Regions from separate parts of the Brevundimonas sp. Leaf280 genome, predicted to be linked through region 3. Evidence: predicted binding sites of a transcription regulator. Region 3 holds the regulator's gene; each other region holds the start of a gene.

Region 1 (7,124 bases), 150 kb from region 3:
CCCAACGCAGGCGTGCGTAATGTGTGCATCATCCTTCACAGGATGATTTTCCTATCGGCCCCTTTAGGGTGGAATCGTTTTGCCAACGATTTGATTTGTGTGAACGCTAGGCTTCGCTCGCCTTTAGGCGCTCATGAACGATGGAAGATTTTCAAGCGTGGCCATGGGTGGAACAAATGTCGCGGGCGGGGACGGCAGACCCATCTGGTGCCGTGCAAGTCGTGCGCTTACTCAGACTGGTCCCATGCACGGTCGCGACTCCACATTCGCCGACCTGCGTGTCAGGGTTCGGTTGGGAGGACTACCTGATGGCGACACGCAAGACCCTCATCAGATCACGGGCAGGCGTTCGCCTTCAACGCATCGAGCATCTGGCCCGGCAGCAGGTGGTCCAGTCATCTTGGCGACTTTCGACACTGCGGCAGAACCAACCACGCTCATTTGCCGATGAGACGGAAGCGGAGGACGCCTTTGACATGGAGGTCATCGCTTCGCTGACCGATCCGATAATCATAGACATGCAGCGTCGCGGACTGATCGACTGACATGGCGGCCAAGCTGAAGGTCTTCACCTGGTCCGACGGCTTTCATGCCTTCACCGTCGCCACAACCTCGCGACCCAAGGCGTTGGAGGCCTGGGGCTCAAAGCAGGATCTGTTCGCAACCGGCCTGGCCAGCCAGCTTTCCGGCGGACCGGATTTCGAGGCCGCGCTGGCCTCTCCTGGCGAGGTCGTCGAACGCGGCCTCGCGATCGATGTCGGCAAGATTGGCAAGGCTAAACCCACGAGACCTCAGGGACCGTCCAAGGCGAGGGCCGCCAAAATCGAAAAGCTTCAGGCGGCGCTGGCCGATCTGGACGAACGTCATCGGGCGGTAATGGCTGATTTCGAACAACAACAGGCCGCGCTAAGCCAGGCGCGTCAGGAGGCGGATGCGACCTATGAGGCGGATCGTAAATCCCTCGCTGCCGATCTGAAAAAGGCTAGGGCCTGATGTGCAATCTGTATCGCCAGCGCTCTGGCCCCCAAGCCATAATGGATGCGGCGAACGCGATGCGGTCGACCGTCGGTAACCTCGCGCCGGGCGATATCTATCCCGACTATCCGGCGCCGATCGTGCGCTGGGAGGGCGCAGAGTGCATCCTTGCATCCGCGCGCTGGGGCATGCCGTCGTCCAAAAGGATGATCTTCGACAATGCGACGAAGCGCGCCGACAAGCTGCGCGCCAAGGGCGGCGAGGTGGACTTTCAGAAAATTCTGGAGTTCGAGCCCGACAGCGGCACGACCAACGTCCGCAACACCAGCTCCAGCCATTGGCGCCCGCATCTGTCGCCAGCGTCGCGCTGTCTGGTCCCCTTCACGGCCTTTAGCGAACCAGGTCGGGACGCCGCCGGCAAATACCGACCCGTCTGGTTCAAGCTCGCCGGGGACGATCCCGAGCCCCTCGCCTTCTTCGCCGGCATTCACCTTCAGGCCCACACAAGCGTGCGCAAGGTCAAGACCGGCATGGAGACGATCGACGTCTTCGCCTTCCTGACGACCGAACCCAACGCGGAGGTCGGCGCGGTTCACCCCAAGGCCATGCCGGTGATCCTGACACAGCCCGACGAGATCGAGGCCTGGATGACGGCGCCGTGGGAGACGGCCAAGGCGCTTCAGCGCCCGCTGCCCGACGGCGCTCTGTCAGTTATCGACGCCTGAACCGCGTAAAAACTCTGGCAATTATTTAAAGACGATCCGGTCCTGTCCTCGCGGTCGACACAAGGTCTGCGGTCAACGGATCAGGCGAAAGGCCCCAGCGTGCGAGCGCTGCGTCGAACACGGTCGGATCGGCCGCCACGGCGGCGAATAGCGTCATCGATGATCGGAATTTGAGATCGTCGGGCGATCCGAACAGCTGATGCAATGAAGTCGCCCGCGCCGTGGTCGCGCTCTGGGCGGCGCGGATGAGACGCGCCCCTAGAACGGGATGCAGCAGATAGGTTTGCGCCTCCGCGAGCGATCCGATCCCATAGAAGGCAGCCGTCGAAGACCGTCCCAACGACCGAGCCTGGGGGAAGACGAACCACATCCAGTGGCTTGTCTTGCGACCCGCCACGAGCTCGGCCATCGCCGTTTCGAACACGGGGTCTTGAGCAAGGACGAAACGGTCGAGAGCTGTCGTCACTTGCTCGTCTCGCCCAGATTGGCGAACCAGTCTGCATAGGGGGTGTTTCGCGCCATGTGCCGATTGAGATCTGGCGAGCCGTCGGTCCACCACACCGGGCCCCGCTCCCCCAATCCGACCTTGGCCTTATCGACGCTGCCCCGCGCTCCGGCTAGAGCGTCCATATCCTCAGCCGTCAGGGCCGTCCGCACCGCCCGGCGCGCCGACATCAGATCATGTACCAACTCGTCCCTCGCCTCCGCCGAAAGAGCAGGATTGGAGCACCGCCACAGCCGGCCTCGCACCACGAAATAGCGGCCGTCTGGCGTCGTGGGGTGTCGGGAAGGCCGCGTCATCGTCGAGCTAACGCGCAGCGGGCCGGATGGGCGCCACCCACAGGGCGATCCACAGCGCTGTTGCGATCCGCCTTGACTCTCACACGCTCGAATAAGAACAAATACAGAACATTCAGCTCGCATTCGGTTTCAGGAGATCATGTCCGCCGCCTCTTCATCCTTTCAGGCGCTTCGCACGGAGATCGCGCGCATAGAGGCGGATCGACGTCCGCCCGGCGGAGTGCTGCCGTTCGGCCTTGCCGCGCTCGATCGCCGGCTGCCCGCCGGAGGACTGGCGCTCGGCGCACTGCATGAGGTGGCCGGCGGCGGCGACGGGGCCATTGACGGCGCCGTCGCCGCTCTGTTTGCGGCCGGCGTCGCGGCGCGCACACAAGGGCCGGTCCTCTGGTGCGTGACCCGCCCGGATCTGTTCGCGCCGGCGCTGGAGCAGGCGGGGCTGTCCTCGAACCGGGTCATCTATGTGGAGGCCGGCGACGAGGCCGGATTGCTGGCCGCATTCGAGGACGGCCTTCGTCACGGCGGCTTCGGCGCCGTCGTGGGCGAAGTCGCCCGCCTGTCCATGACGGCGTCGAGGCGCCTGCAGCTCGTCGCCGAGGACACGGGCTCGCTCGGACTGGCAGTCCGACGATGGCGTCGTCAGGCCGAGGCGGCGGACTTCGGCCAACCGACTGCCGCCGCCACCCGCTGGCGGGTCACCGCCCTGCCCTCCGCCCCCCTGCCCGTGCCCGGCGTCGGCCGCCCGCGCTGGTTTGTCGAGCTGATCCGTTGCCGCGCCGGAGCCTGCGCGGATTTCGAACTGGAAGCCTGCGATGAGACGGGTCGTCTCGCTCTACCTCCCCACCTTGCCGACCGATCGGCTGAGACGCCGGCTTGGACCCGACACGCCGTCGCCTGACACGCCGCTTGTCCTGGTCGGGCGCCAGGGCCGCAAACGCGTGGTGCTGGCCGCCGACCCCGCCGCCCGCGCCCATCGTCTGCATCCCGGCATGGCAGCGACCCAGGCCCGGGCCCTGGTCGCCAATCTTGTCGTCCATCCCTTCGACCCCGCTGGGGATGCGGCCGCCCTGGACCAACTCGCCCTCTGGGCGCTGCGCCGCTATGCGCCGATCGTGGCCGCCGACCCGCCGGACGGCCTTGTGCTCGACGTCACCGGGGCCGGTCATCGCTACGGCGGCGATGAGGGCCTGCTCGAGGATCTGATCGCCCAGACCGCCGCTGTCGGCCTGGGCGCCCACGCCGCCCTCGCCGACACGTGGGGCGCCGCCCATGCCCTGGCCCGCAACCTCGCCGAACCGACGATCGTCGTCGCGCGCGGGGGGCCTGCCATCCGTCGCCTGCCCTTGCGCGCCTTGCGCCTGGCCGCCGACATGGTCGAAGGCCTGGGACGTCTGGGGATCGACACCATAGGCGAACTGGAGGCCAAACCTCGCGCGCCTCTGGCCCTGCGTTTCGGACCGGAGCTGATCCGTCGCCTGGATCAGGCCTACGGCCGCGCCCAGGAACCGATCACCCCGATCGACGCTCCGGAGCTGATCCAGGTCCGGCGGGTCTTCGCCGAGCCGATCGGCGCGCCCGAGACCCTGGCCCGCTACACGCTGAAACTGGTCGAAGCCCTGAGCGAGGCGCTCGAAGCTCAAGGGCTTGGGGCGTCGCGACTCGACCTAAGTTTTGAACGGATCGACAACCGGACCGAGGCCATCCGCGTCGGACTGGCGCGCCCCGTCCGTGATGTCGCGCGGCTCACCCGTCTGCTCTGCGACAAGATTGAAACCATCGATCCTGGCCTCGGCGTGGAGGCCATGGTCCTGGCGGCGCCGGTCGTCCTGCCGCTGGACTGGTCGCCGAGTTCCGGCGATCTGTGCGGCCCGGCGACGCCCGACATCGGCGATCTTGTTGATCTGCTCGCCAATCGTCTCGGCCCGCAAAACCTGTACCGGATGGCCCCCGCGCAGAGCGACGTGCCCGAACGCTCAATCCGCAAACTGTCGCCGACTGCTCCGCCGGTATCGGAGACATGGACCCGCCGTTGGCCGCGCCCCTCCCGCCTGCTCGCTAAGCCCGAAGCCATAGAGGCCGTCGCGCTCCTGCCCGACCAGCCGCCAGTCGCCTTCAGTTGGCGCGGCGTCCGCCACCGTGTCAGGCGCGCTGACGGTCCTGAGCGGATCTTCGGCGAATGGTGGCGACGCGACGGCGAACGCGATGCGGTGCGCGACTATTTCCAGCTTGAAGACGAGGCTGGGCACCGCTTCTGGGTCTTTCGACGCGGCGATGGCGAACAGCCTCAGACCGGCGATCTCAGCTGGTGGCTGCACGGGCTCTTCGGCTGACGCCTTTCGACCGGGGTCAATCTCGAGCGGTCCGCGCTGTCTAGGAATTGCTGACCGATCGTCCATTGCTGCCGCTTGTTGGTCGGACAACTAGCACGTCTGCATGGCTCTCCTCAGCAATACCGGTTTGACCAGGCCACGTCTGACAAGCACGGGCAAGGCGAGGGATAGGCGGTAGCCGGTCGATGCGACCTAATGCTCGTCAGGATCGCCATCGCGAAATCGCCACTTCATGATCAGGACGCACGCCGCCATGACCAGAGCAAAACTGTTTGACACCGTGACCGGCCAGGCCTGGGTCATGACGCCATAGACCACCCAGAGGATGAAACAGGTAACGGTAAGCGAATATGTTTTAAGGCTGACCGAAGACGCGTCGCGCTCTTTCCAAATCTTGAGGGCTTGGGGCGCAAAGCTCGTAATCGAGCAGACCGCCGCCGCTGTACCCACGATATTGGCTGTCAGGTCGCTCATGGATAGGCAACGACGCCCCCTGGCTCACCGTTCCTGTGCGCGATAACGCACCTCTACAGTGGTAAAGCCGCGCTGGCATAGGACGTTTTCAATCCTGATTTCTGCCTCGTCCGGCGTCGGCCTGTCTTCCCGACAACGACACTTCGGGGGCCCGCAAAAAGAAGGGTTGGCGTGCTGAACCGTTGCTCGCTCTTGGGGTTGACCCTCTGCAGGGAGCGTTGATCGCCATGACCATCGTCAATCCATTGGGCGTCGCCCCGATGCCTTCGTTCACCAACGCGGCCGCCCTTGCTGGCATCGCGCTGTTCGATCCGGACGGGCACAATCCGGGCAATCTGCACGATCAGGCGTCCAGAGCGATGTTGGTGTCTCGCCTGGCGCGCCTTCTGCGGCTCCCGATCATTGACGTGGTTGAAGACGCGGAAGACGTCGGACCCGATGTCTTGCTGGTGCCTCGCGACACCCTGATCGGTGAAGACATGACCTCGCGCACGGTCTTCACCGCTGGCAATCTGTTAGGCGGCCGCGTTCCACACCGCTTCATCGCCACCAAGGCGATCACCCACGGCCTGATCGATCGGTCCGCGACCTGCCCGGCCGGCTGGTCCAACACCATGGCCGACCGTCTTGGCGATGCGGCTCTGGAAGGCTACACCGCCTTCTCCGTCGCCGACGCGATCGAAGCTGGTCGGCGCCTCCTCGAGACCGGGCCTGTCCGCGTCAAGGATGTTCTGGCCAAGGCAGGGCTGGGCCAGACGGTCGTCGAAACGCCTGAGGCGCTCGTCGCCGTCATCGCCGATCAGGACGAAGCGCAAATCGCCGCCTTCGGCGTCGTCCTTGAGGAAAACCTGCTCGGCGTGGAAACCTACAGCGTTGGAACCCTGTCGGTCGGCGGACTGCGCATCAGCTATGTCGGCGATCAGCGGGAAACGACGGATCACAAGGGACGCGAGGTGTACGGCGGTTCACGACTGCGGTGCGTCAGGGGCGATCTTGATCGATTGACTCACCTCGGACTGACCCCCGAGGCGGTGGAAGCGGTGCGTTGCGCCGCCGTGTTCGACGACGCCGCCCAGCGCGCCTATCCGGACTTGGTTCTGACCCGCCGGAACTACGATGTCCTCGCCGGCAAGGATGCGCGAGGGCGAAGGCGAGTAGGCGTTCTGGAGCAGTCGTGGCGGGTCGGCGGCGCGACGGGCGCGGAAATCGCCGCCCTCGAGGCCTTCGCGGCGTCGCCGGCGCTGACTTCCGTCGAAACCGCCACGGTCGAGGTGTATGGCCTCGCCGATGTCGGACCGGAGGATGTCGTCTATTTCCGGGGTGAGGACCCCAAGGTCGGGCCGATGACGAAATATGTGACGAGGACAGCGTGACTGAACCTGACACCGTCGAGGAAGGGCAAGTCCGACTGTCTGTCGACGGACAGAAGCTGACCGGCACGCTTCTGACGCCGGAAGCCCCCGTGCCGGGATTTCTGTTTGTCCACGGCTGGGGCGGCGATCAGGAAGAGGATCTTGGCCTGGCCGAGGATCTCGCTCGACTGGGCTGCATCTGTTTCACCTTCGACCTTCGAGGCCATGCCGAGAGCGATGCGAGCCGAGACGAGGTCACCCGGCAGAACGGGTTCGACGACGTGACTGCGGCCTATGACTACTTGGCGTCCCAGCCCCTGATCGATCCCGGTGCGATCGGCGTGATCGGCACGAGCTACGGAGGCTATCTGTCGGCTCTGCTGACGAGCATCCGTGACGTGCGCTGGTTGGCGCTGCGTGTCCCGGCCCTTTATCCGGACGCGCACTGGGAGGTCCCCAAGGCCAAGCTC
Region 2 (7,124 bases), on a different contig from region 3:
AAACGTAGGGTTCTTGGCGTCCACGCTTGGAACCGCCTTGTCCGTCGTGCCGCGACCTGCCGCACGTTGAGGATGAGCCCAAAGATGGAGACGCACTTCCATGGCTGACGCCTATATCTACGACGCCGTCCGTACGCCGCGCGGCAAGGGCAAGAAGGACGGCTCGCTGCACGAGATCACCGGCCTAAGCCTGGCGACCCAGGTGCTGGAAGCCCTGCGCGATCGCAACGACCTGGACACCTCCAAGGTCGATGACGTCATCCTGGGCTGCGTCACGCCCGTGGGCGAACTCGGCGCCGACATCGCGCGCACGGCCGTGCTCTCGGCCGGCTGGTCGCAATATACGGCGGGCGTCCAGATCAACCGCTTCTGCGCCTCGGGCCTGGAAGCCGTGAACATGGCGACGGCCAAGGTGAAGTCCGGCGAGGCCGATTTCGCCGTCGGCGGCGGCGTCGAGGTCATGAGCCGCGTGCCGATGGGTTCGGACATGGGCGCCTGGCCGACCGACCCCTCCTCGGCCTTCCCGACCTATTTCGTGCCGCAAGGTGTGTCGGCGGACATGATCGCCACCAAATACGGCTTCAGCCGCGACCACGTGGACGCCTATTCGGTCGAGAGCCACAAGCGCGCCGCCAAGGCCTGGGCCGAGGGCCGGTTCAAGAACTCGGTGATCGGCGTCAAGGACCAGCTGGGCCTGACCATCCTGGATCATGACGAGACGATTCGTCCAAATACGGACATGCAGGCTCTGGGCGGCCTGAACCCCTCCTTCGCCATGATGGGCGAACTGGCCTTCGACAGCGTGATCAACCAGCGCTACCCCGAGGTCGATCGTGTCAACCACGTCCACACCCCCGGCAACTCATCCGGCATCGTCGACGGTTCGGCCGGCGTCCTGATCGGCTCGCTGGAAGCCGGCCAGGCTCTGGGCCTGAAGCCGCGCGCCAAGATCCTGGGCGGCGCCTCGATCGGCTCGGAGCCGTCGATCATGCTGACCGGCCCGGAATATGTGACCCGCAAACTGCTGGGCAAGCTGGGCATGACGCCCGACGACATCGACGTATGGGAGCTGAACGAGGCCTTCGCCGCCGTCGTCCTGCGCTACATGCAGGCCCTGAACATCGACCACGCCAAGATGAATGTGAACGGCGGCGGCATCTCGATGGGCCACCCCCTGGGCGCCACCGGCGCCATGATCACCGGCATCGCCCTGGACGAGTTGGAACGCTCGAACAAGTCCACCGCCCTGATCACCCTGTGCATCGGCGGCGGCATGGGCACCGCCACCGTCATCGAACGCGTCTGAGGATCACACCCATGGAAAACTTCAAGATCGACGTCGACGCCGACGGCATCGCCCTGGTCACCTTCGACGTGCCGGGTCGTTCGATGAACACCCTGACCTCTTCGGTGATGAAGGAAATCCCCGAACTGGTCGAACGCATCAAGACCGACGACGCCATCAAGGGCGCCGTCATCACCTCGGGCAAGGCGTCGGGCTTCTGCGCCGGCGCGGACCTGGGCGACATGGCCGGCGGCGTGCTGTCGGGCGGCGGCGACCTGCAAAAGGCGTTCGACGCCGGCTGGAAGCTGAACGGCGCCTTCCGCGCGCTGGAGACCTCGGGCAAGCCGATCGCGGCCGCGATCAACGGCCTAGCTTTGGGCGGCGGGCTGGAGTTCACCCTGGCGGCCCACTACCGCGTGGTCGAGAACGACAACAAGATCCAGCTGGGCCTGCCCGAGATCAAGGTCGGCCTGTTCCCCGGCGGCGGCGGCACCCAGCGCCTGACCCGTCTGGTCGGTGTCCAGAACGCCATGATGGCGATGAGCGAGGGCAAGTCCTTCCGCCCGAACGACGCCAAGGGCGCCGGCATCGTCCATGAAGTTGTCGAAAAGGGCCAGTCGGTCGAGGCCGCCAAGGTCTGGATCAAGAACGGCGGCAAGGCCGTCCAGCCCTGGGACGAGAAGTCGTTCAAACTGCCCGGCGGCGGCCCCTATCACCCGGCCGGCATTCAGAACTTCATGGTCGGCAACGCCATGCTGCGCAAACAGTCCTACGGCAACTATCCGGCCGTGGTGAACCTGATGAAGGCCGTTTACGAGGGCGCCCAGGTGCCGATGGACGCGGCCCTGCGCATCGAGACCCGCTACTTCATCAAGACCCTGATGACGCCGCAGGCCCAGGCCATGATCCGCAGCCTGTTCCTGTCCAAGCAGGAGCTGGACAAGGGCGCCGTGCGCCCGGCGGGCGTGCCCAAGTCCGATCCGAAGAAGGTGACCGTCATCGGCGCCGGCATGATGGGCGCGGGCATCGCCTATGTGCAGGCGCTGGCCGGCATCGAAACCATCCTGATCGACCAGACCCAGGAAGCCGCCGACAAGGGCAAGGCCCATGTCGAGGAACTGCTGAAGAAGCGCCTGTCGCGCGGTCAGCTGACGCAGGAGAAATACGACGCCCTGCTGGGTTCGGTCACGGCGACGACCGACTATGAGCTGATCAAGGGTTCGGATCTGGTCGTCGAGGCGGTGTTCGAAAACCGCGAGATCAAGGCCGATGTGACCAAGCGCGCCGAGGCGCAACTGGCCGAGGGCGCCGTCTTCGGCTCCAACACCTCGACCCTGCCGATCACCGGCCTGGCCGAGGCCTCGGTGCGGCCCGAGGACTTCATCGGCATCCACTTCTTCTCGCCCGTCGACAAGATGATGCTGGTCGAGATCATCCTGGGCGAAAAGACGGGTCAGGCCGCCATCGCCAGGGCGCTGGACTATGTGCTGAAGATCAAGAAGACGCCGATCGTCGTGAACGACAGCCGCGGCTTCTACACCTCGCGCTGCTTCTCCACCTTCCTGATGGAGGGCATGGCGATGCTCGAAGAGGGCTACGGCCCGGCCCTGATCGACAATGTCGGTCGCATGACCGGCATGCCGCGCGGCCCGCTGGAGATGCACGACGACGTCGCCCTGGATCTGTCCTACAAGATCGCCAAACAGACGGCGCTGGATCTGGGCGACAAATACGTCCCGTCGGAAGGCGCCGACATCGTCGCCAAGATGGTCGAGGGCGGTCGCTTCGGCCGCAAGAACGGCAAGGGCTTCTACGACTATGACAGCAAGCCCAAGACGATCTGGAAGGGTCTGGGCGAACTGGCCCCCACCACCAAGGGCATCGACCAGCCGGAAGAGCCGACCGCCTTCGCTCAGATCGACGAACTGAAGACGCGCCTGCTGTATCGCCAGGCCGTCGAAGTGGCCCGTTGCTGGGAAGAGGGCGTCATCGACGACCCGCGCGAAGCCGATCTGGGCGCCATCCTGGGCTGGGGCTTCGCGCCCTGGACCGGCGGCCCGATCAGCATGATCGACGGCATCGGCCTGGCCAAGTTCGTCGAGACCGCCGACCGTCTGGCCGCGACCTATGGCGACCGCTTCAAAGTTCCGCAGCTGCTGCGCGACATGGCGGCGAAGAACGAGACCTTCTACGGCAAGTTCGCCCCGGAGAAGGCCGCCGCCTGATCGGTCGCGGACATCCACAGAAGACGGAACGGGCGGCCTTCGGGTCGCCCGTTTTCGTTTGGCGTTTGACTTTCGTCATCCTCCGGCACGCCAAGCGCGACCGGGGGGACCCAGCGGCTCCGGAGGCGATCTTTCCATCGCAGGATATCGGGGCATCGAGTCCGTGACAACTTCGCGCTCACGCGCGCCGCTGGGTTCCGGGTCTCCGCTACGCTTCGCCCGGAATGACGAAAGAAAGCTCAGCACCGCTCACAAAAGAAAAGACCCGCCCGACACGAGGTCGAGCGGGTCGCTCCGCCGCCCTTCGCGGGGTCGGTGGCGGGTCGCTAGGGGCGACGGAGTAGCGGTGAAAGACCGGACCGAGACCGGGACAGACTCTGACAGTCCGCCCAGCCTCGGAGGCCGGCGTCAGCCTTCCAGGTCCTGGCCTTCGTCCGGCTCGGGCGTGCCCAGCAGTTCGTCGGCGATCTTGTTGGTCGAGGCGCGCACGGCCTTTTCGATCGAGGCGGCGATGTCGGGATTCTGCTTCAAGAACTCGCGCACATTCTCGCGGCCCTGACCGATCCGGGTGGAGTCATAGCTGAACCAGCTGCCCGACTTCTCGATGATGCCGGCCTTGACGCCCAGGTCGATGACCTCGCCCAGTTTGGAGATGCCCTCGCCATACATGATGTCGAAGATGACCTCGCGGAACGGCGGGGCGACCTTGTTCTTGACCACCTTGACCCGGGTGGTGTTGCCGACCACCTCGTCGCGGTTCTTGATCGCGCCGGTGCGGCGGATGTCCAGACGCACCGAGGCGTAGAACTTCAGCGCATTGCCGCCCGTCGTCGTCTCGGGCGAGCCGTACATGACGCCGATCTTGTGGCGGATCTGGTTGATGAACAGCACGATGCATTTCGACTTGGAGATCGAAGCCGTCAGCTTGCGCAGCGCCTGGCTCATCAAACGCGCCTGAAGGCCCGGCAGGCTGTCGCCCATCTCGCCCTCGATCTCGGCGCGCGGCGTCAGGGCCGCGACGGAGTCGATGACCACGATGTCCACGGCGCCGGAACGCACCAGGGTATCAACGATCTCCAGCGCCTGTTCGCCCGTGTCGGGCTGCGACACCAGAAGATCGTCGAGATTGACGCCCAGCTTCTGGGCATAGACCGGGTCCAGCGCGTGTTCGGCATCGACGAAGGCGGCGACCCCGCCCTTCTTCTGCACTTCCGCGACGGTGTGCAGAGCCAGGGTCGTCTTGCCCGAAGATTCGGGACCGAACACCTCGATCACCCGCCCGACCGGCAGACCGCCGATGCCCAGCGCCATGTCCAGGCCCAGCGAGCCGGTCGAGACGCTGTCGATCTCGGCGACCACGCCCGCCTTGCCCAGTTTCATCACCGAGCCCTTGCCGAAGGCGCGATCAATCTGCGCGATCGCCGCCTCCAGGGCGCGTTGCTTGTCGCCGTCGTCCTTGCCCACCAATTTGAGTGCCGCCTGTGAAGCCATTGCCTTCGTCTCCCTTGCCATGATTCCCGTCATTCAGCTTGGGAGAGACCCGCCTGGACCCGCCCCCGTTTTGTGAGGCGGACTATGTGCATGGTTTGTTCTAGTTCACAAGATGTTCTCATCGATCAAAACGAGAACAGCCAAATCCTACGACCGTTTTTGACGCCGGCTAAAGCGGAAGGCGCAGGCTGAAGCTGGCACCCTCGGGGTCGTAAGTCATGACCGCCGAGCCGTGCAGCGAGCGGTTGATCGTCGAGTCGATCAGCACCGAACCGAAGCCCTTGCGCTGAGGCGGCGACACCGCCGGCCCACCACTTTCCACCCAATCCAGCAGCAGATGGCCTTCCGCCACGGACCAGTCGATCCGCACACAGCCCGAGGCGTTCGACAGGGCGCCGTATTTGGCGGCGTTCACCGCCAGTTCGTGAAAGACCATCCCCATCCCCAACGTCTGTTGCGCGTTCAGATCGACGGCCGGACCGGTCAGGCGGACCTGTTCCTCGGCATAGGGGGCCAGTTCCTGAGCCAGCATGGCGCGCAGATCGACATGCTCCCAGTTCGCAGCCGTCAGCAGGTTCTGAGTGTTGGACAGGGCCACGAGCCGCGCCTCGAAAAGGGCGGTGAAGGTGGCGACATCCGGCGTGCGCCGCGCCGTCTGGTGGGCGATGGACTGCACCGTGGCCAGTGTGTTTTTCACCCGGTGATTCAGTTCGTTGATCAGCAATCGCTGCAAGCGTTCGCTGTCGGCCAAGGCGGCGAAGGCCTCGCGGCGATCGGTGATGTCGGTGATGACGCCCGACATCTTGATCGGCCGGCCCGAACGACTGCGGATCAGGCGTCCGCGCAGATGGATCCACCGGCCAGAGGCCGGCAGACGCCATTCCTGATCGTATTCGCCCTCCCCCGCCAGGGCGCGCTCCAGCGCCTGACGATGCAACGGCAGATCCTCGGGCGACAGACGGTCGCCGACCTCGCTCGGGCCAAGGCGGCAGGACGGATCGATGGACAGGATTTCGCGCGCGCGGCCTGACATCATCGTCGTCTTCATCGGCAGGGTCGCTTCCCAGAAGCCGACGCCGCCGGCGTCCACGGCCGCCAGAACATTGGCCCGCTGATCGACGATCGAGGCGCCGAGCGCGAGAAACAGCAGCGTCACCGCCCCGGTCGTCACCGCGACCGCCAAGACGACCGGCGACGCCCCGCCCTCCACCGGCCCCGCGTCGGCGATCGGGGTCAGGATCAGGGCCGCCATGCCGATATGGTGCATAGAGACGATGGCCAGACCCAGGATCACGGCGGCGACCGCGCGCCAGGCCAGACCCCGCTCCTGACGGGCCGCGATCAGAGCGGCATAGGCGGCGGCGATCGCGACGATTACCGACAGGGCGACAAGCGCGGGCTGATAACTCAGGACAGCGTTCATCCGCATCGCCGCCATCCCGACATAGTGCATGGCGACGATGGATCCGCCCATAAGCAGGGCCGCCGGCGCCAGTCGCAAGGGGCTGGCCTGCGCCGTCCCCGCCGTCAGGAAGGCCGCGGACGTGCCGGCCGTCGCCAGCAGGAAGGAGACCAGCGTCAGGCCGGGATCATAGAAGACCGGGCCTTCGACTTCGAACCCCAGCATGGCGATGAAATGCATCGACCAGATGCTGACGCCCAGCGCCAGGGCCGCAACGCCCAGCCAACGCAACCGCGTTGCGCCGATCTGATCGCGGGTGCGATTGAACAGATCCAGCGCCGTCCACGCGCCTAGAATCGCGATCGCCAGCGACAGGACGGTGAAGGCATTGACGTGAAGGTGGTGCAAGCGCGCCGAAGCCCCAAGAAACAGCAGCGGTATGCTTAGCCCGATTTCATCGCTCGGACGACTGCGAAACGCATCCGGATCAAGCGACCAATCTGGCTCCCGCGGCGACCGCGACGGCCAGCGCCAGGCTGGCGGCGGCGAAGACCGGCAAGCCGCGATCCGCGCCGGGCGTCAGCGGGCGGATCAGCATCGCGATCATCAGGGCGATCGGCCCCACCGCGCCAGGCATGTCCATGCCGACCCCCAGGAAGACGCCATGCCCCTGAACCAGCAACCACCCGCCGACCACCGCCGTCGTTACGACGGCGGGTGC
Region 3 (7,124 bases):
GCAGCGCATCATCCAAGCGCCCGAGACTTTCGTCGCGCCCAAGAGCCGACAAAGTTCGTGCAATATCAGGTGATGTTGACCCTGCGGTAAGCGCTGCGCGCATGGGCGGGCCGATTTTTCCGAACCCGACGCCCTCGGATTCCGCAAAGGCCTTGAGCTCGGCTTCCAGCGCAAAGACATCCCAGGATTGGAACAGGGACAGCCGCTCGCGCAGGCGGGCTAGGCGATCCAGCGTCTCACCGGACAGCAGCGCCTTCGCCTTATCGTCCAGGGTCAGCGGGCGCGATTTAAGTACGAAGACCGTTTGGTCGGCTAGGTCGAGGATCGTCTTGGCGCGATCCTTGACGAAAGGCATGGCGCGCTGAAGCCGGGCTTCGTCCGCCTCCGCCAGGGCGTGGCCCTTTTGCAGATGCGCATCCAGCGTCAGCTTGGCGAGCCGCTCGTCGTCGGCGAGACGCAGCCAGTGCGAGTTGACGTGGGCCAGCTTGTCAAAGTCCAAACGGGCCGGCGCCTTGCCGATGCCGGCGAGATCGAACCACTCGATGGCCTGGGCGTCGCTGAACAGTTCGTCGTCGCCGTGCGACCAGCCCAGGCGGGCCAGATAGTTGCGCATAGCCTCGGGCACGTAGCCCATCTCGGCGTATTCATGCACCGCCTGCGCGCCGTGACGCTTCGACAGCTTGGCGCCGTCCGGTCCGTGGATCAGGGGGATGTGGGCGAAGGTCGGACGCGTCCAACCCAATGCATCGTAGATCAGGCTCTGCCGCGCGGCGTTATTCAGATGGTCGTCGCCGCGAATGACGTGGGTCACCCCCATGTCGTGGTCGTCCACGACGACGGCGAGATTATAGGTCGGCGCGCCGTCCGAACGCAGCAGCACCAGATCGTCCAGGTCGTCGGTCGACCAGTTCACGTCGCCCTGGACCTCATCGGCTACCGTGACCGTCGTCGCCTTTGGCCGGCGGAAGCGCACGACGTGCGGCAGGGCCAGATCGTCGACGGTCGGCTCGCGGTCGCGCCAGGGCGATTCGAAAGTGCGCTTTTCCGCCTTGGCCTCGTCACGCAGACGACCGGTCTCCTCGGCCGAGGTGAAGTCGCGGTAGGCGTGGCCGGCTTCGAGCAGTTGATCAACCACCTCGCGGTGGCGGTCGGCGCGGCTGAACTGGAACACCGGCTCGTCGTCGGCGAACAGCTCCAGCCAGCTCAGGCCGTCGAAAATGGCCTTCACCGCCTCGTCCGTCGAGCGTTCGCGGTCGGTATCCTCGACACGGATCAGGAAACGCCCAGCGTGTCTCTTGGCATACAGCCAGTTGAACAAAGCGGTTCTCGCCCCGCCGATATGCAGATAGCCTGTCGGCGAGGGGGCGAAGCGGGTGACGACAGTCGAAGAAGGTGAGGTCATGGGGGAGGGGTCCGTAAGCGAGGCCCTTATACGCCCCGATGCGGCAAAACCTACCCCCGCTCCGCGATTGCGCGCCTGGCTGCATGCCGAAGTCGCCGCCCAGACCCTGAGATGGCGGCTATGGGCACCGGTCGCATTCGGCGCGGGCGGCGGCATCTATTTCGCCCTGCGAGCCGAGCCGGTCTTGTGGCCCTTGTTGCTGGGTGCCGTCTTAACCTTTGTGCTGTGGGTTGTGGCGCGTCGGCGCGCCGGGTCGCGACGTCTGACCTGGCTGCTGTTGATGGTGGCCTGCGCGTCAGGCGGGCTGGCGGCGGCCAAGGTGCGCACCGAAGCCGTCGCCGCGCCGATCGCGCCCGCCCTCAGCGAACCGACCGTGATCGAAGCCTGGGTTGTCGATGTCGACAGCCCGGGGCAGCGAGGCGCGCGGGTCGTGATCGCGCCGGTCTGGATTCGCGGACTGACGCCCGAACAGACGCCGGTGCGCTTGCGGGCGACGGTGCGGGGCGAGCCGCCGCGGCCCGGCGAAGCGATCCGCTTGTTCGCCATTCTGAATCCGCCGCCTGCGCCGGCCAGCCCCGGCGCCTACGATTTCGGGCGCAACGCCTTCTTTCAGGGGATGGGCGGCGTTGCGTTCGCCTTGAGCGACACGCGTACGGCCGATCTGACGCCGCCGCCGTGGCGACTTCGACTTGAAATGGCGGTCAACGGCGCCCGCTTCGCACTGGCCGAGAGGATCGTGGCAAGACTCGGCGAACGGACCGGCGGGATCGCCGCCGCCATGACGACCAGCCACGAAACCTGGATCAGTCAGGAGGACATGGATGTGATGCGCGATTCCGGCCTGGCGCACATCCTGTCGGTGTCAGGGCTGCATATGGCGATCGTCGGCGGTTTCGTCTTCTTCGCCGTGCGGCTGGGCGTGGCGGCCTGGCCCTGGTTGGCCTTGCGGGTTCACGGCAAGAAGGTCGCGGCCTTGGCGGGCCTGACGGCGGTCGGGGTCTATCTGGTGGTGTCGGGCGCGCCGCCCCCGGCCGAGCGGGCCGCCATCACCGCCTCCATCGCCTTTCTGGCCATCCTGCTGGATCGACAGGCGGTGACCATGCATGGCCTGGCTGTGGCGGCCTTCATCGTTTTGGCCATACAGCCTGAAGCCATCGTCACGCCGGGTTTCCAGATGTCGTTCGCGGCGACTGCGGCCTTGGTCGCCCTGGTCGAGGCTTGGCCGAAGCGCCCGCGCGAAATATCCGCGCCTTGGCCGATCCTGGCAGTCCAACGGCTGGGCGGGTGGCTGACGGCGGCTGTGGCGGCCAGCGTCGTCGCAGGATTGGCGACGGGACCTTTCGCCATGCAACATTTCAACCGCACCGCCATGTACGGACTGCTGGCCAATCTCGGCACGTCGCCCGTGGCGGACTTCATCCTGATGCCGGCGCTTGCCTTGGGCGCAGCGCTTGAGCCCTTGGGGCTGGGGGGACCGTTCCTGGCGGTCGCGGGATGGGGCGTGGATCTGATGCTGGCGATCGGCGCCTGGACGGCGGGGTTGCCTGGGGCGGTCAGAACGGTCGCCAGCGCGCCGAACTATGTCCTGCCGATCGCCTTTCTGGGCGTGCTGTTTGTCTGTCTGTGGCAGGGCCGCCTGCGATGGATGGGACTGCCCTTCGCAGCCGCCGTCCTGATCTGGCCGCGTGCGCCGACGCCGAACCTCTGGATTGGCGATGGCGGAACAAACGCCGCCTTTCACCGTGATCAGGCGGCCGTCGTGGTCCGGCCCGGCGTGCGCGAGTTTGCGGTGGATCTCTGGTCGCGGCGACGGGGGCTGACCATGATGGATCGGTCGGAGACGGGCTGGGTCTGCGACCGCTTTTCATGTCGCCCGGAGACCGGTGAGGCTGGCCCCGTGGCGATCTGGTGGGGGCGGAAGTCGCCGAGCTCAGATCAGATGGAGGCGTTATGCCGCGCAGCGCCCGTCGTCAGCGTCCGCGCTGTCGTCACCTCAATTCCAAGCGCCTGTCAGGATCGCCTTGTCCTGGACGGGGTGGATTTTGCGCGAGGCGGGGCAGTGGAGTTGTGGCGCGTCCGTTCGGGCGAGCCGAATCGATGGCGCGCGGTGTGGACGGCCGACGTTCGCGGCGACCGCCCCTGGGCGCGTCAGTCCGATCCGGACGTCAGTGATAGCGGCGCATAAGGCCGACCAGCTTGCCTTGGACCGCGACCTGATCCGAGCCGTAGATCTTGGTCTCGTAGTTGCGGTTGGCGGGTTCCAGCGCGATCGAGGCCCCCTTCTTGCGAAGGCGCTTCAGCGTCGCCTGCTCGCCTTCCACCAGAGCCACCACGATTTCTCCGGAGGCGGCGTTGTCGGTCGATTTGATCACCACCATGTCGCCGTTCAGGATGCCCGCCTCGATCATGGAGTCGCCCTCGATCTCCAACAGATAGTGCTCGCCCGAACCCAGCATGGATTCCGGGACCGGATAGCGCGCCGTTTCATGCTCGATTGCGTCGATCGGCGTGCCGGCGGCGATCTTGCCCATCAGCGGCAGTTCGCGGGTGTCGTTGGCCGCCATCGGAGCCGCAGGTCTGACACCGCCGCCGCCCTCGATGACGTCGGGCTTGAACCCGGCGCGACCGCGCGGCGCGCCGGCCGTCGCCTGTTCGGGCAGCTTCGTGACTTCCAAAGCGCGAGCGCGGTGAGCGAGACGGCGAATGAAGCCTCGTTCCTCCAGCGCCGTGATCAGCCGGTGAATGCCGGACTTGGAGGCCAGATCGAGCGCCTCCTTCATCTCGTCGAACGAAGGGGAGACGCCGGTCTCCTGGATGCGTTCGTGGATGAACATCAGCAGTTCGTGCTGTTTGCGCGTGAGCATCGCCAGGCCCTCATGCGCCCGCCGACGAATCGGAACGGGCCGTGAACATTTGTCGATGTTCTGTAAGTGTTCCTTGCTAATGTCAACTTAACGGCGAGGCTTGCCGCCGCGTCTCGGCTCAAACGGCCAGCAACTGACGGGTCGCCACCTCGACATCGGCCTGGCGCATCAGGCTCTCGCCGACCAGGATCGCCTGGGCATGGGCAGCCGAAACGCGCGCCACGTCGTCGGGCGTGAAGATGCCGCTCTCGGCGACCAGCAGAGCGCGCACGGGGCTGAGCATCGACAGCCGCTCCGTGGTTTCCAGATCGACCTCGAACGTGCGCAGCGAGCGATTATTGACCCCCACCAGATCGCCGCCCAGCGCACAAGCGCGCGCCATTTCTTCCTCGTCGTGCGTCTCGATCAGCGCGTCCATGCCAAAGCGTTCGGCTTCCGACAGCAGCTCGGCGGCCAACCGGTCATCGACCATGGCCAAGATGATTAGGATGCAGTCGGCGCCCAGGGCGCGGCTTTCGGCGACCTGCCAAGGATCGACCAAGAAATCCTTGCGCAGGCAGGGCAGGGCGACGGCCTCGCGGGCCTGGCCCAGATAGGCGTCGTCGCCCTGGAAGCTGGGGGCATCGGTCAGCACCGACAGACAGGCCGCACCGCCGGCCTCATAGGCGCGGGCCAGAGCCGGTGGATCGAAATCGGGCCGGATCAGGCCCTTAGACGGGCTGGCCTTCTTTATCTCGGCGATCAGGGCGGGACGACCGGTTTCCTCTCCGACCCGCTCCAAGGCGACGCGAAAGCCGCGCGGAGCCGACGCATTGCGGGCCAAGGCTTCGATCGCGTCCTGTGAGGTCGCAGCCTTGCGGGCAGCGACGTCCTCGCGCTTGTAGGCGGCGATACGGTCCAGAACGTCGGTCATGCGGGCTCTTCGCTTTCCAGCGGCGTGGAGGTGATGAGGGCCAGGCGATCCAGCGCCTCGGCGGCTCGACCGTCGTCGATAGCGGCCGCGGCGAGCGCGGCGCCCTCGGCCAGATCCGCCGCGCGGTCTGACACAACCAGGGCGGCGGCGGCGTTCAGCAGCACGATGTCGCGGTAGGGTCCGGCCGCGCCGGCCAGAAGCGCGCGCAGGGCGACGGCATTCTCCTCGGCGTCGCCGCCGCGAATGTCTGCGATAGAGGCGCGCGGCAGGCCGGCGTCCTCGGGCGTGACCTGGAAGCGACGAACCGCGCCATCCTTCCACTCGGCGACGTCCGTGGGTCCGGAAGTCGCCAGTTCGTCCAGGCCTTGACCGTGAACGGTCCAGGCCCGGGTGGCGCCGAGCCGGCCCAGCACCTCGGCCAGCGGCTCCAGCAGGCGCGGATCATAGACGCCCATAACCTGTCGCCTTGCAGACGCCGGGTTCGAAAGCGGTCCCAACAGGTTGAAGACGGTGCGAAAACCGATTTCGGCCCGCACCGGCCCGACGTGACGCATCGCCCCATGATAGGCGGGCGCGAACAGGAAGCAGATACCGGCCCCGTCCAACGCCTTCTTCTGCTGCGCCTGCGACGCCATCAGGTTCACGCCTAGGATCGACAAGACGTCGGAAGAGCCTGATTTCGATGACATTGCGCGGTTGCCATGCTTGGCGACCTTCAGACCGGCGCCGGCCAGAACCAGGGCTGCGGCGGTCGAGATATTGTACGTGTGCTGACCGTCGCCCCCGGTGCCGCAGGTGTCGATCACCTCATAGGGATGGTCCAGCGTCAGGGCGGCTTCACGCATGGCGCCCGCGAAGGCGGCGATCTCGTCCACGGTCTCGCCGCGCATCCGCATGGCGGTGACGGCGGCGGCGACTTGCGACGGGGTCGGCTCGCCGCGCAGGCAGGCGGCGAAGAAGTCGTGCGCCTGCTGGGACGTCAGGGAATGGCCCTCGACCAGTCGGGCGAGGATCGGCTTGAACCCGTCGCCCATGGTCAGGCGGCCGCGAGGCGCTTTACGCCGGCGATATCAAGGAAGTTGGCCAGCATGTCGTGACCATGTTCGGTGGCGATGGATTCCGGGTGGAACTGCACGCCGTGGATCGGGCGGACGCGATGCTGCAGGCCCATGATCTCGCCATCGGCGGTCCAGGCGGTGACCTCCAGACAGTCGGGCAAGGTTTCGCGCTTGACCGCCAGCGAGTGATAGCGTGTCGCGGTGAAGGGCGAGGGCAGGTCGGCGAAGACGCTCTGGCCCTCATGCAGGATCGGCGAGGTCTTGCCGTGCATCAGGGTCTTGGCGCGGATGACGTCGCCGCCGAACGCTTGGCCGATGGCCTGATGACCCAGGCATACGCCTAGGATCGGCATCGACGCTGGCGCTGTCGTGATCAACGGCAAACAGATGCCGGCCTGATCGGGCGCGCACGGGCCGGGCGACAGCAGAACGGCGGCGGGGTTCAGCGCCCACGCTTCGTCCACCGTCAGGTCGTCGTTGCGCACCACATGCGTCGGCGCGCCCAACTCCGCGAGGTAGTGGACGAGATTGTAGGTGAAGCTGTCGTAGTTATCGACGACGAGGATCATGGTTTGGCTTCTAGGCGTGACGCGCGTCCGCGCCAAGCGGGCGCGGCCTTAAAGCGCATTTTAACTCGGCGGGACTAGGACTGAGCGGGTGAAACTCGCCGCTGAACAAGACATCGCCGCCAAGATCGCCGCCGCCAAGGCGAAGCTGGTCGTGGTCGAAACCAAACCCAACCCCGTCGCCGCGCTTGGCGCAGCCGCGTTCGCGGCCACCGCAGCGGTTCTGATGGCGGGCGTCGTCATCATCGGCCCCGGCGTGCAGTTCAACGACCCGGCGATGACGATTTCGCGCTAGCGATTGCCGGTCCCAAAGCGCCAGGC
Region 4 (7,124 bases), 180 kb from region 3:
GGTGGACACGGTCCCCGATCCCCAGATCGTCAATCCCCGCGATGCGATCATCAAGATTACGGCGACCGCCATCTGCGGATCAGACCTGCACCTCTACGATAGCGTGATCCCCGGCATGTCCAATGGCGACATCCTCGGCCATGAGTTCATGGGCGAGGTCGTTGAGATCGGCCGTGGCAATACGAGCCTTCAGGTCGGCCAAAAGGTCGTCGTCCCCTTCGTGATCGCCTGCGGCTCCTGCTTCCATTGCGGCAAGCAGCAGTTCTCGGCCTGCGACAACTCCAATCCGGCTGACAAGTCTGACGCTTCCGAGATCGCCTACGGCTATCCGGCCGCCGGCCTGTTCGGCTATTCGCACTTGACCGGCGGCTACGCTGGCGGCCAGGCGGAATACGTCCGCGTCCCCTATTCCGATGTCGGCCCTGTCGTGGTCCCGGACGGGATCGAGGATGAGCGGGTGCTGTTCCTGTCCGACATCTTCCCCACGGGTTGGATGGCGGCCGAGAACGCGGAGATCGAGCCCGGCGACACGGTGGCGATCTGGGGCTGCGGCCCGGTCGGCCTGTTCGCCATCAAGAGCGCCAGATTGATGGGCGCCGGCCGCATCATCGCCATCGACCATCATCCACGCCGACTGGAGCTCGCCAAGGCGAACGGCGCGGAAGTGCTCAACTATCATGAGGTCAAGGTTCGCGAAGCCCTGATGGAGATGACCGCCGGGATCGGTCCGGACGCCTGCATCGACGCGGTCGGTATGGAGGCGCATGGATTCTCTCCGGACAACATCATCGATGCGGTGAAGCAGGAGACGAAGCTGGGCACGGATCGCCAACATGTCCTCCGCGAGACGATCATGGCCTGTCGCAAGGGCGGCCGGGTATCGATCCCCGGCGTGTATGGCGGAATCGGCGACAAGCTGCCGATCGGCGCTCTCATGCAGAAAGGTCTGACGATCAAGACCGGCCAGACCCATGTGCAGAAATACCTGCCGCAGCTCCTTGAACTCGTCATGGACGGAAAGATCGACACGACGGATCTGATCAGCCACCGCCTGCCCCTGGAGCAGGCGCCAGAAGCTTACAAGAACTTCCACGACAATCCGAACGAATGGACGAAGGTCGTTCTGAAGCCGCACGGCTGATCAACGGCCTTCGTTCGAGTTCCACTGCCGTGAAGATGATGGACAGCCAGACGTCTCAGCGCATCACGGCCGGAGCTCGGGATCGTTTTCAGGTGATCTGGCAGGAACAGGCCAGGTTCGGCGAGCTTTTGGGTAGGCCATGACGCTGAACCCACTGCTCGCCGACCGCCCCAGGTCCGGTTTCGGCCTGCCCGCCTCATCCGCCCGCGACGGGAGAGCATTTCTTGATCACCGCTGAGCAGGTCGTAACGCTTCTTGGCGATTCCCTGACCGCCGGCTACGGACTGAAAGCGGCCGAAAGCTTGCCGCGCCAACTGGCGGCGCGACTGGCGACCGAAACCCCACCGGTTCGCGTCATCGGCGCAGGCGTGTCCGGCGACACGACAGCGGACGGCCTGCGACGGCTTGATCGGGACGTACCGGCTCAGTCGGATCTTTGCGTCGTCGCCCTAGGCGCCAACGACATGATGCAGCTTGTCTCGGCCGACCGCGTGAGGGACAATCTTCTGTCGATCATCGACAAACTCCGACGGCGCGACATCCCCGTTCTGCTGAGCGGCATGCGGGCGCCGCCCTGGTTCGGCGCTTACGCCTGGGCGTTCGACAAAGTCTATCCCGAGGTCGCTCGAAGAGCGAACGTGCCCCTGATGCCGTTCCTTATGGACGGTGTCGCGTTGCACCCAGCCTATGTCTTACCGGACCGGATCCATCCTAACGCCGCTGGGGTGGGGAAGATGGCTGACGCCCTCGCACCGCCGGTGCGCGCGGCCTTGGCGGCCTTGCGGACGCGATGACGGGATGCGGATCGCCACCTTCAACATCAACGGCGTCAATCGTCGCCTGCCCAACCTCCTCGGCTGGCTGAAACGGGCCCAGCCGGACGTGGTCTGCCTGCAGGAACTGAAGGCGGCCGACACGCAGTTCCCGGCCGCCGAGCTCGAGGCGGCCGGCTATAGCGCGGTCTGGGTCGGCGAACCGCGCTGGAACGGCGTCGCCATCCTCAGCCGGATCGGCGCGCCGGTCGTGACACGACGCCGGCTACCTGGCGCCGCCGACGACCGCCAGGCCCGTTATATCGAGGCGGCGGTGAACGGCGTGCTGATCGGCTGCCTCTATCTGCCCAACGGCAATCCCAGGCCCGGGCCCAAGTTCGACTATAAGCTGGCCTGGGCCCGACGGCTCACCGCTCACGCGGCGTCGCTTTATTCGACCGAGGCGCCGGTCGTTCTCTGCGGCGACTACAATGTCGTCCCGACCGACGCCGACATCTACAATACGCGCTCTTGGAAGACCGACGCCCTGCTCCGACCCGAGAGCCGCGCCGCCTTCCAGAGCCTGCTCGACCAGGGCTGGACCGACGCCCTGCGCGAGCGCTTCCCGCACGATCCACCGCCTTGGACCTTCTGGTCCTATTTCCGGGAGGCCTGGTCGCGCGACGCCGGTCTGCGGATCGACCACCTGCTTCTCAACGGGCTTGCAGCCGAACGCCTGACCGACGCCGGGGTCGATCGCGCGGTCCGCGGCGTCGAGGGTGCCAGCGACCATGCGCCGGCCTGGATCGACCTCGCGGACTAAGCCGATCCGGATCCTTCTATGCCAGCCGGCCGCGCCATTGAACGTCAGGCGGCCATGGTCCGGAAGGTGTTGGAATAGCGCAAGGCCGTCATCGGCGTGATCGAATGCTCCCAGTCCGCGCGCGCCTCCCCCGACAACCGATAGGCCGAGCCGCACGCCAGCGGCGCATTTCGGCGCAGAAAGCCCGCCCCCTGACGACGGCGCAGCCGCATCACGCAGGGCGCGAGGAGGGACAGGCCCAGGATCTCTCTGTAGACGGGGCGGTCGCGATGCCAGCCGATGCCGGCGCCCGGCGCATATTCATTGACCAGAACCTGGACAAAGGCCGCGCCGTCCAGATCGAGGCGACCCGCCAAGCGCGCCATCAAGGTCGAGAGAAACGCCGGCCACCCCGCGCCATCGCCCCCGCGGTCGAAGGCGGCGATCCGGCGATGACCCAGGTAGCCCAGATGTTCATAGGGTTTGAACGCCAGAGTCTGGAGCGCGGCGACTAGCGCGGCCTGTTCGGGCGCCGACAGGACGTCCGCCCAATAGTCAAAGCCCGCCACCACGGGCGTGCGCGCGGGTGCATCGCCGAACAGGTCGATCTGCGATAGTTCGGTCACGACAGGACCAATTGGTTCGCCGCAGCGCCGGTCGTCTGCAGATTGGACAGGCTTACCCCGACCAGGCGCACGCCCCGGCTTGGCGGGTAGAGGGACCGGACCAGCACCCGACTGACCTCGTGCAGGGCCTGGCGGGAGGCCACGGGCTCGGACTGGGACCGGCTTCGCGTCGATTGCTGGAAGTCCGCCCATTTGACCTTGACGGTGACCGTCCGTCCCCGACTTCCGGTCTTCTCGCACCAGGCCCAGACATCGTCAGCCATGGCTGCCACACCGGCTTCGATCGCGTCCGGATCGGTCAGGTCGGAGGCGAAGGTCGTCTCCGACCCGCTCGATTTGCGAGTCCGGTCCGGATTGACCGCCCGGTCGTCCCGCCCGCGGGCGATGGCGTGGTACCAGGGCCCGGACTTGCCGAAATGATGCTGGAGAAAGGCCAGGGATTGACGCCGCAAGTCTGCGCCGGTGCGGATCCCCAGCCCTTCCATCTTGGCGGCCGTCACCGGCCCCACACCGTGGAAGCGCTGGACCGGCAAATCCTCGACGAAGGCCTCGCCGCGCCCTGGCGCCACAACGAACTGGCCGTTCGGCTTGTTCTGGTCCGACGCCAGCTTGGCCAGGAATTTGTTGTACGAAACGCCTGCCGAAGCCGTCAGGCCGGTCTCCTCGAGGATACGCCGCCGGATTTCCTCCGCCGTCGCCGAGGCGGTCCCCAGGCCGCGCCGATCTGAAGTCACATCGAGATAGGCCTCGTCCAGCGACAGGGGTTCGATCAGGTCGGTGTAGTCCGCAAAGATCGCATGGATCTGCGCCGACACGGCGCGATAGACCTCGAAGCGCGGCGGGACGAAGACGAGGTCCGGACACTTCCGCTGGGCTGTTGTCGAGGGCATGGCCGATCGCACCCCGAACCGCCGCGCCTCGTAGCTGGCGGCCGCGACCACGCCGCGCGCCGCCGCATGACCGACCGCCACGGGCCGCCCTCGCAAGGCGGGATCATCTCGCTGTTCGACCGAGGCGAAGAAGGCGTCCATGTCCACATGGACGATCTTGCGGGTGGCGACGCCAGACATGCGCCATGCATATCAAGACCAGAACAAAAAGAAAACATTTGTCCACGGCGACGCTTGCCATTCGGCTCGCCGGAGTGCTGTCGGGGAGGTCGAACACCCGCTTAATCCCTATGCCATACGTCGAGCTCCAAGCCACTTCGCACTTCTCCTTCCTGCGCGGCGCCAGCAGTTGCGAACTGCTGTTCGAACAGGCGCGGCTGTGCGGGCTTGAAGCTTTGGCCATCGTCGATCGCAACTCGCTAGCGGGGATTGTCCGCGCCCATGAGGCGGCCAAGGCCTCCGGCGTACGGCTGATCGTTGGCTGCCGGCTTGATCTGATCGATGGGACGGGCGTGCTTGTCTATCCGACCGATCGACCGGCCTATTCCCGACTGACGCGCCTGCTGTCGTTAGGCAAGCGCCGCGCCGGCAAGGCCAAATGCCACCTCGACTGGTCGGACCTGAAAGACTGGTCGGAGGGCTTGATCGCCATCCTGGTTCCGGACGAGGCGGACGAGGCTTGCGCCGCCAATCTGCGACGGCTGAAGGCGTCCTTTCCTGCGGGAAGCTATCTCGCCCTGACGCTGCGACGACGCCCAGGGGACGCATTGCGACTGCACGACCTGTCGAACCTCGCCGTCCAAGCCGGCGTGCCGACCGTCGTGACCAACGACGTCCTGTTTCATCATCCTGACCAACGCCTGTTGCAGGACGTGGTCACCTGCGTGAGGCACGGCTGCACCATCGACGAACTGGGCTTCCGGCGCGAACGCCATGCGGATCGCTATCTGAAGCCGCCCCACGAGATGCACCGCCTGTTCAAGGCCTATCCCGAGGCCTTGGCCCGCTCAGTCGAGATCGCCGACCGCTGTCGGTTCTCGCTGGATGAGCTGGCGTATCAGTATCCCGACGAGGTCTCGACTCCCGGCATGACGCCGCAGCAGACGCTGGAACAGCTGACCTGGGCCGGGGCCGCAGATCGGTACCCGGAAGGTCTGCCGGACGGCGTGCGCAAAGCGCTTAGGCACGAACTCGATCTGATCGGCCAGCTCGACTACGCCCCCTATTTCCTGACGGTCCATTCGATCGTGCGCTTCGCCCGCAGTCAGGACATCCTGTGCCAGGGTCGTGGTTCGGCCGCTAACTCCGCCGTCTGTTACGTGCTGGGCATCACCTCGATCGACCCGGGCCGGAATGATCTACTGTTCGAGCGCTTCGTCAGCCAGGAGCGTCGCGAGCCCCCGGACATCGATGTCGACTTCGAGCACGAGCGGCGCGAGGTCGTCATGCAGTGGATCTTCGAGACCTACGGCCGCAACCATGCGGCCCTCTGCTCGGTCGTCACCCGCTATCGCTCGCGCGGCGCCCTGCGCGACGTCGGCAAGGCGCTGGGTTTGAGCGAAGACCTGATCAAGACCTTGTCGTCGCAGGTCTGGAGCTATTCCAGCGAGGGTGTCGAGGACAAGCATGTCGCGGATCTCAATCTCAATCTGGAGGACCGGCGGCTTCGCCTGGCGCTGGAGCTGTCGCGCCAGCTGATCGGCGCCCCGCGCCATCTCAGCCAGCACCCCGGCGGCTTCGTCCTGACCCACGACCGCCTGGACGACCTGGTCCCGATCGAGCCGGCGGCGATGAAGGATCGCCAGGTCATCGAATGGGACAAGGACGACATCGACGTCCTGAAGTTCATGAAGGTCGATGTGCTGGCGCTCGGCATGCTCAGCTGCATGAAGCGCGGCTTCGACCTCCTGACCGAGCACAAGGGGATTGCGCTCGACCTCGCCACCATTCCGGCGGAGGACCCCAAGACCTATGCGATGATCCGCAAGGCCGACACGCTCGGAGTCTTCCAGATCGAGAGCCGAGCCCAGATGGCTATGCTTCCGCGCATCAAGCCGCGCACCTTCTACGATCTGGTTATTGAGGTCGCCATCGTCCGACCCGGTCCGATCCAGGGCGACATGGTCCATCCCTATCTACGCCGCAGAGAGGGCAAGGAGGACGTCGTCTATCCCAAGCCCGAGCTAGAGAAGGTGTTGGGCAAGACCCTGGGCGTGCCCCTGTTCCAGGAACAGGCCATGCGGGTCGCGATCGAATGCGCCGGCTTCACCGCTTCGGAGGCCGACCAGCTTCGCCGGGCCATGGCGACGTTCAAGTTCACCGGCGGGGTCAGCCATTTCAAGGACAAGCTGATCAGCGGCATGGTCGAGCGCGGCTATGACGCCGCCTTCGCCGAGAAGACCTTCAGCCAGCTGGAAGGGTTCGGCTCCTACGGCTTTCCGGAAAGCCATGCGGCCTCCTTCGCCCTGATCGCCTACGCCTCCTCCTGGCTTAAATGCCATCACCCGGATGTCTTCTGCGCCGCGCTGCTAAACGCCCAGCCCATGGGCTTCTATGCGCCGGCGCAGATCGTCCGTGACGCCCAGCAGCACGGCGTTGAGATCCGGCCCGTCTGCGTCAACGCCAGCCGCTGGGATTGCACCTTGGAGCCTGCGGGCGAGGATGGCCGGCTTTCTGTCCGTCTCGGCCTTCGCATGGTGCGCGGCCTGGTGAACGGCGACGCCGGCCGCCTCCTGGCGGCGCGGACGGACGGCGCCTTCCGCTCCGTCGACGACCTGTGGCGACGCGCCGGCGCCCAGACCGCCAGCCTCGTCCGCCTGGCGGAGGCGGACGCTTTCCGCCCAGCCCTTTCGCTCGACCGTCGGGATGCGCTGTGGGCCATCAAGGGGCTGCGGGACGACCCCCTCCCCCTGT

What was found. Region 3 encodes LexA, which represses DNA repair genes until DNA is damaged. Its sites were predicted from a motif close to ATGTTCNCNANNTGTTCT; they were not measured.
Region 1: the regulator LexA is predicted to act here: its motif matches at 2,596-2,613, upstream of ASF31_RS05235 (ImuA family protein).
Region 2: the regulator LexA is predicted to act here: its motif matches at 5,103-5,120, upstream of recA (recombinase RecA).
Region 4: the regulator LexA is predicted to act here: its motif matches at 4,412-4,429, upstream of dinB (DNA polymerase IV).

What each region holds. Positions count from the first base shown of each region.
Region 1 is NZ_LMNC01000002.1:333,321-340,444, forward strand. Features, by position in the region: gene ASF31_RS05210 (hypothetical protein) at 309-545, shown strand; gene ASF31_RS05215 (hypothetical protein) at 547-993, shown strand; gene ASF31_RS05220 (SOS response-associated peptidase) at 993-1,700, shown strand; gene ASF31_RS05225 (DUF1810 domain-containing protein) at 1,726-2,166, opposite strand; gene ASF31_RS05230 (hypothetical protein) at 2,163-2,501, opposite strand; gene ASF31_RS05235 (ImuA family protein) at 2,641-3,396, shown strand; gene ASF31_RS05240 (DNA polymerase Y family protein) at 3,311-4,828, shown strand; gene ASF31_RS05245 (SemiSWEET family sugar transporter) at 5,021-5,302, opposite strand; gene ASF31_RS05250 (DUF3182 family protein) at 5,530-6,675, shown strand; gene ASF31_RS05255 (S9 family peptidase) at 6,672-7,124, shown strand, end outside.
Region 2 is NZ_LMNC01000004.1:132,916-140,039, reverse strand. Features, by position in the region: gene ASF31_RS08850 (acetyl-CoA C-acetyltransferase) at 101-1,306, shown strand; gene ASF31_RS08845 (3-hydroxyacyl-CoA dehydrogenase NAD-binding domain-containing protein) at 1,318-3,510, shown strand; gene recA (recombinase RecA) at 3,919-5,001, opposite strand; gene ASF31_RS08835 (MHYT domain-containing protein) at 5,171-6,811, opposite strand; gene ASF31_RS08830 (M20/M25/M40 family metallo-hydrolase) at 6,891-7,124, opposite strand, start outside.
Region 3 is NZ_LMNC01000002.1:178,751-185,874, forward strand. Features, by position in the region: gene gltX (glutamate--tRNA ligase) at 1-1,402, opposite strand, end outside; gene ASF31_RS04405 (ComEC/Rec2 family competence protein) at 1,470-3,587, shown strand; gene lexA (transcriptional repressor LexA) at 3,568-4,266, opposite strand; gene trpC (indole-3-glycerol phosphate synthase TrpC) at 4,385-5,179, opposite strand; gene trpD (anthranilate phosphoribosyltransferase) at 5,176-6,213, opposite strand; gene ASF31_RS04425 (aminodeoxychorismate/anthranilate synthase component II) at 6,216-6,806, opposite strand; gene ASF31_RS04430 (hypothetical protein) at 6,895-7,098, shown strand; gene trpE (anthranilate synthase component I) at 7,095-7,124, opposite strand, start outside.
Region 4 is NZ_LMNC01000002.1:354,511-361,634, forward strand. Features, by position in the region: gene ASF31_RS05360 (zinc-dependent alcohol dehydrogenase) at 1-1,141, shown strand, start outside; gene ASF31_RS05365 (arylesterase) at 1,366-1,935, shown strand; gene ASF31_RS05370 (exodeoxyribonuclease III) at 1,940-2,716, shown strand; gene ASF31_RS05375 (alpha-ketoglutarate-dependent dioxygenase AlkB) at 2,761-3,321, opposite strand; gene dinB (DNA polymerase IV) at 3,318-4,391, opposite strand; gene ASF31_RS05385 (error-prone DNA polymerase) at 4,502-7,124, shown strand, end outside.